Regions from separate parts of the Tateyamaria sp. GN1-10 genome, predicted to be linked through region 2. Evidence: riboswitches for the same ligand, from Rfam matches in the RefSeq annotation. Region 2 holds a riboswitch; the other holds the start of a gene.
What was found. Region 2 has a riboswitch for cobalamin ahead of ACZ1HN_RS18100 (energy-coupling factor ABC transporter permease). Riboswitches for the same ligand answer to the same signal wherever they lie in the genome.
Positions count from the first base shown of each region.

Region 1: it holds a riboswitch for cobalamin, as region 2 does, so the genes downstream of both, ACZ1HN_RS12485 (DUF1636 family protein) here and ACZ1HN_RS18100 (energy-coupling factor ABC transporter permease) in region 2, are expected to answer to the same signal.

Region 1 is NZ_JBVFUR010000004.1:2,146,935-2,152,871, reverse strand. Features, by position in the region: gene gap (type I glyceraldehyde-3-phosphate dehydrogenase) at 1-519, shown strand, start outside; gene ACZ1HN_RS12495 (hypothetical protein) at 594-737, shown strand; gene gap (type I glyceraldehyde-3-phosphate dehydrogenase) at 881-1,885, shown strand; cobalamin riboswitch at 2,019-2,233, shown strand; gene ACZ1HN_RS12485 (DUF1636 family protein) at 2,338-2,742, shown strand; gene ACZ1HN_RS12480 (ABC transporter ATP-binding protein) at 2,739-3,521, shown strand; gene ACZ1HN_RS12475 (ABC transporter substrate-binding protein) at 3,530-4,465, shown strand; gene ACZ1HN_RS12470 (FecCD family ABC transporter permease) at 4,528-5,517, shown strand; gene coaD (pantetheine-phosphate adenylyltransferase) at 5,555-5,937, opposite strand, start outside.
Region 2 is NZ_JBVFUR010000004.1:3,232,273-3,238,209, reverse strand. Features, by position in the region: gene ACZ1HN_RS18120 (LPXTG cell wall anchor domain-containing protein) at 1-72, opposite strand, end outside; gene ACZ1HN_RS18115 (urease subunit gamma) at 93-410, opposite strand; gene ACZ1HN_RS18110 (urease accessory protein UreD) at 398-1,231, opposite strand; gene cobF (precorrin-6A synthase (deacetylating)) at 1,330-2,073, opposite strand; gene ACZ1HN_RS18100 (energy-coupling factor ABC transporter permease) at 2,128-2,805, opposite strand; cobalamin riboswitch at 2,858-3,047, opposite strand; gene cobA (uroporphyrinogen-III C-methyltransferase) at 3,108-3,827, opposite strand; gene ACZ1HN_RS18090 (cobyrinate a,c-diamide synthase) at 3,824-5,131, opposite strand; gene cobM (precorrin-4 C(11)-methyltransferase) at 5,124-5,918, opposite strand; gene ACZ1HN_RS18080 (cobalamin biosynthesis protein) at 5,915-5,937, opposite strand, start outside.

The DNA.
Region 1 (5,937 bases), 1.1 Mb from region 2:
GTTCTGGACCGCGCGTTTGGCATCGAACGCGGTGTGATGACCACGATCCACAGCTACACGGGCGATCAGCCGACACTGGACCGTCGGCACGACGATTTATACCGGGCCCGCGCCGCGGCGATGGCCATGATCCCAACCTCGACCGGTGCTGCCAAGGCTCTGGGCGAAGTCCTACCGAACCTCGCAGGCAAGCTCGATGGCACCGCCATGCGCGTGCCCACGCCGAATGTGAGCGCCGTGGACCTGACATTTGAAGCCAGTCGCGACGTGACCGTCGAAGAGGTCAATGCCGCCATGGCCGAGGCTGCAGCCGGCCCCATGGGTCGTGTGCTGGCCTATGATGACGAACAGAAGGTCAGCGTTGATTTCAACCACACCGAACACTCGTCCATCTTTGCCCCCGACCAGACAAAGGTGGTGGGCAACCGAATGGTGCGCGTGCTGGCATGGTATGACAATGAATGGGCGTTTTCGGTCCGCATGGCAGATGTCGCGGTTGCCATGGGTCGCCTGACCTGAACAACTCTACAGGTTGCAAGCATCGGGTGGGGCTGTCACAACAGCCCTGCCCTTTTTCTTTGTGACGCAGCCCCATGACCAACCGCATCGCCCTTGTCCTTGCCCTGCTGATCATCGGCGCGATCACCCTGGATGTGATGCTGTATGGTAAGGAACACCTCATTTTCCTGGGCAAGAAATTCGCTGAGCTGCTGGAGTGGATCGCGTTCTGGCGCTGACCCGCGCCCGACATGTCGCACCGATTTGACCGGCATCCCCGGTTGACAATCGCGTCGCTTTGCATTTGTTAGCGGTAACGGCGCTCCCCTCAGCTTCGGGGCCGCGTTCAGACATCATTCTGACACCAGACATGGGGGATACCATGGCCATCAAAGTTGCAATCAACGGGTTCGGGCGCATCGGGCGCAACGTGCTACGCGCGATCGTCGAAAGCGGTCGGACAGATATCGAGGTGGTCGCGATCAACGACCTCGGGCCGGTCGAGACCAACGCCCACCTGCTGCAATATGACAGCGTGCACGGCCGCTTCCCCGCGACGGTGACCGTCGCAGGCGACAGCATCGACGTGGGCCATGGCCCCATCAAGGTCACGGCAGAGCGCAACCCCGCCGACCTGCCTTGGAGCCATGTAGACATCGTGATGGAATGTACCGGCATCTTCACCTCGAAAGAGGCGTGTCAGGCGCATCTTGAGAACGGCAGCAGCCGCGTGCTGATCTCTGCCCCCGGCAAGAACGCCGACAAAACCATCGTCTATGGTGTAAACCATGACACCCTGTCGGGTGACGATGTGGTTGTGTCGAACGCCTCCTGCACCACCAACTGCCTGACGCCCGTCGCCAAGGTGCTGCATGACCAGTTCGGCATCAAGCGCGGCTTCATGACCACCGTGCACAGCTATACCGGCGACCAGCCAACGCTGGACACGATGCACAAGGATCTCTACCGCGCCCGCGCTGCGGCGCTGTCGATGATCCCCACCTCGACCGGGGCAGCCAAGGCCGTTGGTCTGGTCATGCCGGAACTGAACGGCAAGTTGGACGGTGTGGCGATCCGCGTCCCCACACCGAACGTATCCTGTGTCGACCTCACGGTTGAGGTGAATGGCGACGTGACCGTTGAGCAGATTAACGCAGCCATGACCGAAGCCGCCGCCGCTGGCCCACTGAAAGGTGTGCTGGGCATAACGGACGCCAAACTGGTGTCGATGGACTTCAACCACGATCCGCACTCGTCGATCTTTGCCACCGACCAGACCAAGGTCATGGATGGCAACATGGTCCGTATCCTGAGCTGGTATGACAACGAATGGGGTTTCTCGAACCGCATGGGTGACACAGCGGTTGAGATGGGCAACTACCTCTGACCTTTATCGCACCACAGATCGAAAAGGCGCCCCACATGGGCGCCTTTTTTGTTTGCAGCCCCGGCCCCGCGACACAACGCAGATATCCGAGTGGCCACTCGATCTTTCCCGCTTGACGCGCCCCTGTTTCTAGCAGATCGTTTTTTGCGATGGTTCCCGGATGCCGACGGCTAACCGGGATGAAAAGGGAATACGGTGAGGATGCCGATTGGTGCCAAATCCGTAACTGCCCCCGCAACTGTGAGCGGTGAGCGACCCCGATGATCACCACTGAACGCCTGCGTTCGGGAAGGATCGGGCAAGCCCGGACCCGCGAGTCAGGAGACCTGCCATCATCGATGTAACTTCAACCCGGACGGGGCGTCCGGACAGGAAGCCATGATGGTTTTTGCGGAACGACCCGCCAAAAGTGACATGTCTGCCGTACGCCTCGAACTATCGCGGAGGGCGACATGGGCCAACCACCACAGAAGATCACGATATGTACATCCTGTCGGCACAAGGGCAGCAATTGCCGACCCGGCTATGAACTGATTGCAAAATTGCGCGCTGCGATTGCCGCGGCGGGCGACAGCATCACGGACGAGTTTGAAATCTCTGGCGTGGCCTGCATGGCCGGATGCGATCGCCCCTGCACCGTTGCCTATCATGGCACCCGCAAGGCCACTTACCTGTTTGGGGATATCGAAGCGGACACAGACATAGACGACCTCATGGCATTTGCCCGGCAATATGCACAGATGGACGACGGATGGTGTTCATCAGTGGACCGCCCCGGAAAATTGCGCACATCAACACTTGCCCGGGTCCCGGCCGCCATCATCGCGCTGGAAGACAGCAACGTGCGGGCGTCATGAGCGCCGCTGATCTTGTTGCCGAAAACGTCAGTTGGACACCACAGCGTGGCTCGGCCCCGCTGCTGAAACCGACCAGCTTTCACGTTCAGGCTGGGCAGGTTCTGGGTGTCGTTGGGCCAAACGGGGCTGGTAAATCAACGCTGCTGCGGATGATCTACCGCTACTACCGCCCTTCGACCGGCCAAATTCGCATCGCTGGCAAAGACATCTGGTCTGTCCCGCCGCGCACGGCGGCGCAACGTGTGGCGGCGGTCTTGCAGGAACAGGTCTCTTCCTTTGGACTGACAGTGCGCGAGGTCGTGACACTGGGTCGCACACCGCACGGCGCCGGGTTTTCCGCCAGCGGCGCACGAGATGCTGGCATCGTCGCAAGCACGATCAAGCAGTTGCACCTTCAGGATTTCGCGGATCGGGACGTGGCAACACTGTCAGGTGGAGAACGGCAGCGGGTTATGGTGGCCCGTGCACTGGCGCAGGAACCGCAGGTCCTGGTGCTGGATGAGCCGACCAACCACCTTGATATCCGTCATCAGCTCGAGGTGCTGGCACTGATCCGCCAGCTTGACCTCACCATCATCGTCTCGCTGCACGACCTGAACATGGCCGCGCAGACCTGTGACGCCATCCTGCTTCTTGAGAATGGCCACACCAAGGGCTTTGGCCCTCCCGATCAGGTGCTGACCGAAGCACAGGTGTCATCCGCATTCCGTGTCGATGCGCGGCGCGAGCGGCTGAGCCCAAGCGATACCAAACATTTTTCATTCCATTTGCCGACATAGGGCCCCCAATGAAATTCACACTCACCACCCTCATCGCCATCCTGTGCGCCACCGGCGCATTCGCACAAACCACGGTGCAAAGCTGTGACCGTACTGTCACCTTCGATGCCCCGCCACAGGCTGCAATCTCGAACGACGTAAACCTGACCGAGATGATGCTTGTGCTTGGCCTTGCAGACCGGATGGTCGGTTACACAGGTATTTCGGGCTGGAAAACACTGGACGAAGAGATGACGGCGGGCATCGAAGCGCTGCCAGAACTGTCCGCAAAATACCCCAGCAAAGAGGTGCTGATAGGCGCAGACGCAGACTTCTTCTTTGCCGGTTGGAACTACGGCATAAAGGTTGGGGGCGACGTTACACCCGAAACGCTCGCGCCCTTTGGCATCGACGTCTACGAATTGACGGAAAGCTGCATTCACATCGGCGACAAAGATGCCGCCAGCATGGACGACATGTACAACGACCTGCTGAACCTGGGTGCGATTTTTGACGTTTCTGACAAGGCCGAAGCATTGGTCGCAGACTACCGCGCCGATCTGGAGGGGTTTACGGCGGAGCTAGAGCCACTTGAGGCGGCCCCCCGTGTCTTTGTCTATGACAGTGGTGAAGATGTGCCATTTACGGCAGGGCGCTATGCCATGCCCAACGCCCTGATCGAAGCAGCGGGTGGCGCCAACATCATGAATGACTTTGAAAAAAGTTGGGCCACCGTCGGTTGGGAAGCGGTGGTTGAGCGCAATCCCGAAATCATTGTGATCGTGAATTACGGTGAGGTCACAGCTGAGGAAAAACGCGCCTTCATGATGTCCAACCCCGCCTTTGCCGAGATTGATGCAGTCAAAAATAATCGCTTCGTCACCTTGGAATATGTCGAGGCAACACCGGGTCCCCGCAACATCAACGCGGTCAAGACGCTCGCCGCCGCATTCCGCGTGGAGTGATCCGCATGGAGAGAACCAATGCAGCTGTAAAAAACCGCACTTTGACGCGCCCGTTCGCGATCATGGTGAGCTTTGCTGTTCTGGTCCTTTCCATTTCTGCAGCTATTGGCCTGGGTGCGATTCCGATCCCGATGTCGGTGGTTTGGGGCGTAGTCGCTAGCAAGATATCGCCCGACTGGGTGCCCGTGGCATGGTCCTCGGGTCGCGAGGCGATAGTGTGGGACATCCGCTTTCCCCGCACGCTTCTGGCCTGTTGTGTCGGGGCCGGACTTGCAATGGTCGGGGCCAGCCTGCAGGCCGTTACGCGCAACCCGCTGGCCGATCCCCATCTTCTGGGCATCTCTGCCGGCGGCGCGTTTGGCGCCATTCTGGCCTTGCTGCATACGGGTCTGTTTCTGGGCCTGCTCACCGTACCGCTTTTGGCCTTCCTTGGTGCGCTCGCAGCGACGCTGCTTGTGCTGGCGGTGTCCCAGTTTGCCTCGGCAACCAGCGCAGATCGTCTGATCCTCGCAGGTGTTGCCGTGTCCTTCATCGTCATGTCACTGGCCAACATGCTGATCTTTCTTGGTGATCCGCGCGCAACCCATACTGTAGTGTTCTGGATGCTGGGTGGGCTTGGCCTCGCCCAGTGGGGCCAGCTTGTCTTTCCATTTGCAATCCTGGTCGCAGGCGGCGCTTACCTGCGGTTCAACTCCAGCAACCTGAATGCCATGACCATCGGAGATGAAACAGCATCCACATTGGGTATCCCCGTGGCTCGGTTTCGCCTCTCCGTTTTCGTGGTGGGCGCGCTGATCACCGGTGTCATGGTGGCCTTCTCCGGCATCATCGGTTTTGTTGGCCTGATGGTGCCACACATCGTGCGCCTGATCGTCGGGGGCGACTATGCGCGCGTTCTACCTGCTTCTGCCCTACTGGGTGCCGTGTTCCTGATCTGGGCCGATGTTCTTGCGCGCACATTCATGGCGCCCGACGAGGTGCCAATTGGCGTCATCACCGGGCTAATTGGTGGTGTCTTCTTTGTCTGGCTGCTGCGACGGCGCGTGGGCTAGGTAAAGTTCCCTCGACAAACGTGTCGAAAGATCCAGATCAACCGAACCGCTGTTCCAGCGCGTCATTCACAAGCGGTGTCACAAATTTACTGACATCGCCCCCAAGGCGGGCGATTTCCTTGACCAGCTTGGATGCAATCGCCTGGTGTTCGGCTTCGGCCATCAGGAATACGGTTTCGATGCTGTTATCAAGCTGGCGGTTCATGCCGACCATCTGGAATTCGTATTCAAAATCGGCAACGGCCCGCAGTCCACGAATGATAAGCTGTGCTCCGACGTCACGAGCACAATCGATCAACAGGTTTTCAAAGGGATGGGCGACAATCTCGGTCCCCGTCTGCGCGCTCAACTTCGCGCATTCGGCCTCGATCATTGCCACGCGTTCTTCCAATGAGAACAAAGGCCCTTTGTCGCGGTTGA
Region 2 (5,937 bases):
AGCGCCTGAGTGCGCCAAGGCCGGGGTGGCCATGGGCAGCAGGGCGGCGAGGGGGACAAGCGGAGTCTTCATGGATTTTCCTTCGGGGATTGTCAGCGGATGGGATTATGGACGGTGACCAGCTTGGTGCCATCGGGAAAGGTGGCTTCGACCTGCACGTCGTGGATCATCTCGGGCACGCCGTCCATGCACTGGTCGCGGGTGATGACCTGTGCACCGGCCTCCATCATGTCGGCGACCGAGCGCCCGTCGCGTGCACCTTCCACTACCGCATCGGTGATCAACGCGATGGCCTCCGGGTGGTTCAGCTTGACGCCGCGCGCCAACCGCTTGCGCGCGACCTCGGCGGCCATGGCGACCAGCAGTTTGTCCTTTTCGCGGGGGTGAGTTGCATGGGCTAAAGTCTCCAGCAGATGGGCAGGTGACCACCGGTGAGGTGGTCCATAATGGGCAGAAGCGTCTTGCGCAGGTGGTAGCCCGAGGGGGCGAGCGTGCGCAGAACAAGGGTGTCATCCGTCAGCAGGCTGGCCCCACCGGTGTCGGGCAAAAGGGCACGGATGGGGGCCAGATGTGCTTCGGCGTCTGGTGCGATGTAGGTCAGGCTGACCATGGCCGTGGCCCTGCCGCCGATGGCGGCTCGCGACATCTGCGCCGTCATATCGCCCGACAGCGTCCACGCATCCAGCACCAAAGGCGCACCGTCGCGGGTAATGGATACACGGTCCGCAAAATGGCCATGCACCGTGTCTTCGCCCATGGCGATGCGGCCGACGCACATCGGCTCAACGATCAAGGCACGGGCGGTTGGGGCAAGATTGCAGGACAGCCGCCGGGTCATGGCGCAGCCGTCAAAGATCAGCGTTTCCTGCGGCAACCACCAAAGCGTTGCGTCGTCTTCGGCGGTAAGGCGGGTCTCGACCCGCCCGACCTCGCCCGGTTGCGCGCGGTAGGCGCGTTCGCAGGCCTGCGTGGTCATCGTAAGATGCGTGCCGGCCCCGGCAGTGGCTGCGTAATCAAACCTGTCCCCGCCCGTCACACCACCGGAGGTGTTCAACAGCACCGCCGTCAAACCGCGGGTGGCGCGCGGAAAGACCACCTTGGCCGCGCCTTTCTGATACAGTCCGTCAATGACCGTTTGCCCTCCCACCGGCTTGGTCGATAGGCGCACTGACCCGATGGCGCGTGGTTGCGCGCAGGTTGTGGCAGCAGTCAGGGGCAGGTGGGCAGTCATTCGGTTTCGTGGTCGTTCATACCCTTCGATATGACCACTGCGAAACGTGTTCGGCCAGCCTCTGACCCCGGCCTGCGTTCTATTCCTGTGCGGATCGCCTATTTTTCAGGCAGTTTTCGCAGCAGATAGGTATCCATGATCCAGCCATGGGCCGCGCGGGCCGTGGCGCGGCGCTCCACAATGCGGTCCGAGGCATCGGCCAATCGCCCATGATCAAGGATCTGTTCCGGCATGCCCAGGTAGGCCCCCCACCAGATGTCGTATGCGTCGCCATCAAGAGTCTTGAAGGTGCAATCGCCATCCAGCATCACCACCAGCGTTTCGCATCCGTCAGGCCAGCCGTGGTCGCGCAGACGCCGCCCGGTCGAGATCGTGACAGGCGCGTTCAGGGTATTAAGCGGAATGGCATGAGCCGCTGTCAGGGCCTGTATCGATGTGATCCCGGCCACCACACGGACCTCCGGCAATGGGTCCAATCGAGCCGCGATGCGCAGGGTGCTGTCATAAAGCGACGGGTCACCCCAGACCAGCAGCGCGACCTTCCGGGCGGCGGGATATTGCGCCATAGTGGCGGTCCAAAGCGCTGCAATCTCATCATGCCAAGCGTCGACGCGGGCGATGTAGGGTAGGCTGTCATCCCGAACAGGCATGTCAAAGAGGGCGATAGGCGCGTCATCGCGCAGATCGGCAATGATCTGTGTCCGCAGATCGGCCAGATCGGATTTGCCGTCCCCCTTGTGCGGAATTAAAAACAGATCGGCCTCGGCCATCACGCGCCGGGCCTCTCCCGTCAGGTGATCGGGATTTCCGGTGCCGATGCCAATCAAGAAAAGCTGGGTCATGGTGTAAAAAGGGCCGCGCGGTGGCGGCCCCTTCCTTATTCCTATGTTGCGGGATCAAGCCGCGTCATGCAGTCGGTTGGTGAAGATGCCACTGCCTTGCGTGCCGCGCAGCGCCTTGGCGCCCGCCAGAACGGCCAGATCGGCGATGGGCTCGATCAGGATGACCAGCAGATAGGCACCACCGAAGGCCAGTACAGATTGGATGTTCTCGGCACCGACGCCTTGGCCGTAGATCGCCCAGAACGCGACCCAGGCCACAACACCACCTTGGTACACGGCGGACATCTTCAGCACTTGGGCATAGTCGAGATCCACATAGGCCGTTGCGTTCGGTACAATGCGCTTGGCCAGCGCGTGTACAGCGAACAGCGGGAACAGCAGGGTGGTCATGTTGACAAAGAACATGGGCATGTCGGACGGGGCAAAGAACGTGCCCTGCATCAGCAGGCCGAACACGAGGCCGAAGGCAGCGGCGGCAGGGCCGAGCAGCAGGAACAGGGTTGTGCCAAGGATGAAATGCACCTCAGAGACGCCAACAGCGAAATGCGGCAGCACTTCGAAGAACACGAACGTGCCCACGGTCGCCATCACGGCGCGCAAAATGAAGGACGGCACGCTGTGCTGTTTCAGGTCCTCGGCGGCCAGTTTGAAGGAATAGCCCGCGGCAGCTGCGGCAGTGCCGTAGGCCAGTGCCATTTTCGCGCCATCCACGACGCCCGGTTCGATATGCATCTCTCTGTCTCCTCGCCACCAACCCCGGCGGCATTATGGCCGGTGACCCGGCAAGTTTCATTTGTCGATGGCAGGTCTCCTGACTGCCGGGTCGCTGCGGGGCCGGACCTTCCCAACCCCATCTTGGGGCCAGTGGTTCATGCCGGGCCGCTCGCCGGTCACAGTTGCGGGGGCAGTCCGGGATTTTCACCCGGTTCCCTTTTCAGACCCCTTTCGGGGCCACCATCGTCAATCCACGTTTACAATGATTCCCCAGCGGGACAAGTCCGGATGCGGCATTTGACGACGCGGAAAGGGCGCGCTCAGCTTTCCGCAAGCGCGCCGTACAAGATCAGGGCAGGGGCATCACTAACACCCCGGCCCAGTTCCTCGGCCAGTTCCGAAACCGTTGTGCGGTGCAGCTTCTGCGCGTCGGTGGACACACCCTCGGCCAGAAGCGCGGGTGTATCAGCGGGCAGCCCAGCCTGCATCAACATCTCCGCAAAATTGGGAAAGGTGCGCTGACCCATGAACACAACCGTTGTGGCCTGCGCGTCGGCAAGGGCCGCCATGTTCAGGTCCTCGGGCAAGGCGCCGCGCACATCGTGGCCGGTGACAAATTGAACTCTACGCGCTGTCAGCCGCCGGGTCAGCGGAATGCCTGCTGCCGCCGCAGCCGCACAGGCTGACGGCACACCGGGAATGATCTCGAATGGGATGCCTGCGGCCTTCAGAGCCTCTGTTTCTTCTTCCAACCGCCCGAACGTGCCGCCATCGCCGGATTTCAGCCGGACGATGCGCTGACCCTCGGTTGCGTAGTCAACGAGCAACTGGCTGACATGGTGCTGCTTGGGCGATGGGCGTCCGGCCCGTTTGCCCACACCCACAAGGTCTGCACCGCTGCGCGCATGGCCGAGGATGGGACCCGCACTCAGGTCATCGAACAGCACAGCATCCGCGCGCTTCAGCCGATCCACGGCCTTGAGCGTCAAAAGCTCGGGGTCGCCGGGACCGGATCCCACAAAGCTGACAAACCCGGTCATGCCGTTTCCCCGGTGATCAGGTGAAAGAACGTGCCGGTGACATGGCCACGCCGCGACCCGGTCTCAGGCACCGGGTTGCCGTCCGCGTCAGATACCTGGGCCAAGGGCTCATCGGGTTCGTCAAGGATTGTTGTATAGTGAAACTCGTGCCCGCGCAGCGCTGCACCGGCGGCAAAGCCAGGCATGGGCGCGTCCAGCACCGCGCGGCGGTAGCCCAAGTGGAACTTCCGCTTTTCAAAGCTGGTTTCAAGGCCAAACAGACCTGCCATCTCGTGCCGCGTGCCGTCCTTGTCGGTCAGACCGGCACCCAGAACCATATAACCACCACACTCACCGTGAACCGGCTTGGTCTTGGCGTGCTTGCGCAATCCTGAAAGGAACGTGTGTGCTGTCGCCAGTGTGCCACCATGCAATTCGGGGTAGCCGCCGGGCAGCCAGACCAGATCGGCGTCTGGCTCGGGCGCTTCATCGGCCAGCGGAGAAAAGGGCAGGACTTCGGCCCCCGCCGCCCGCCATCCTTCCAGCAGATGCGGGTAGGTAAAGGAAAACGCGGCATCGCGAGCCAATGCTATCCGTTGCGCGGGTGGTGTCGGCAGCGGATGCGTATCAAGGGCCGGACCGGCTTGCGCCACGGCCCTGATCGCATCAAGGTCCACGTTTTCGCGCAGGAAGTCGGCGTATCCCGCGATCGCTGCTTCAAGATCGGGATGCTCAACCGCTTGAATAAGTCCAAGGTGGCGCTCGGGCAGCTTCAGATCGCCGCGCCGGGGCAGACAGCCCAAAACCTTTACTCCTGCGCGTTCCATACCCAACCGGGTCAGCCGTTCGTGCCGGGGACTGGCGACCCGGTTCAGGATCACACCGGCAAAAGGCAGGTCTGGGTTGTAGCTTTTGAACCCCAGCGCTGTGGCCGCTGCCGATTGGGCCTGTCCGCCCACGTCGATGACCAGAATAACGGGCCAGCCCATGGCGAGTGCGGTTTCGGCGCTCGACCCAAAGCCCGACTGGCCGCGCGTGGCGACACCGTCGAACAGGCCCATGGACCCTTCGGCCACGCAGATATCGGCCCCCTGTGATTGCGCCGCGACGCCGCCCAGCAGGTTGCCGTCCATCGCCCATGTATCGAAGTTGAACGAGGCACGCCCGGCGGCTGCAAGGTGAAAGGCCGGGTCTATATAGTCTGGCCCGCTCTTGTAGGGCTGCACGACCAATCCGTCATCGCGCAACGCGCGCAGCAGGCCCAGCATCACCGTCGTCTTGCCCGTGCCTGACGCGGGGGCTGAGATCATAAGGCCATTAGTCATCGCCATGACTCCAGCTGGCCCATGGACTGTCCGCGCTTTGCGGGCGGTAGCGGCGGTCGTAGTCCGTTGAATACAAACAACTTTCGTCGAACCCCTCGGCCCCGATGGCCTGTCCGACAAGGATCAGGGCCGTGCGGCTGATGCCGTCGTTCATGGCGTCTTTCAAGGTGGACAGCGTGGCATGGATGATCTGCTCGTCTGGCCAGCTTGCCCGGTAGACCACCGCCACAGGGCAATCCGCTCCATACGCCGGTGTCAGGTCTGTGATGACTTGATCCAAATTCCCGATGCTCAGATGGATCGCCAGCGTCGCGCCGGTCGCCGCGAAGTTCGCCAGCGTTTCACCTTCGGGCATGGATGTGGCGCGGCCCGGTGTGCGGGTCAGCACAACGGATTGAGCGACGCCGGGCAGGGTCAGTTCCGCGCCCAACGCTGCCGCCGCCGCAGAGAACGAGGGCACGCCGGGCGTCACTGTGAATGGAATGCCCGCTGCCTTGATCCGCCGCAATTGTTCACCCATAGCGGACCATACGGACAAGTCTCCTGAGTGCAGCCGCGCGATGTCATGACCTGCTGCATGAGCAGCTTCGATTTCGACCATGATGGCATCAAGGTCCATGGAGGCCGTGTTTACGATTTTTGCGCCCTCGGGGCAGTGATCGAGGATGGCTTCGGGCACCAGCGACCCTGCGTAAAGGCAGACAGGACAGGACCCGATCAGGTCGCGTCCCCGCAGGGTCAGGAGGTCGGGGGCACCAGGGCCTGCGCCAACGAAATGTACGGTCATGTGTCTGGTCCTTGGGCTA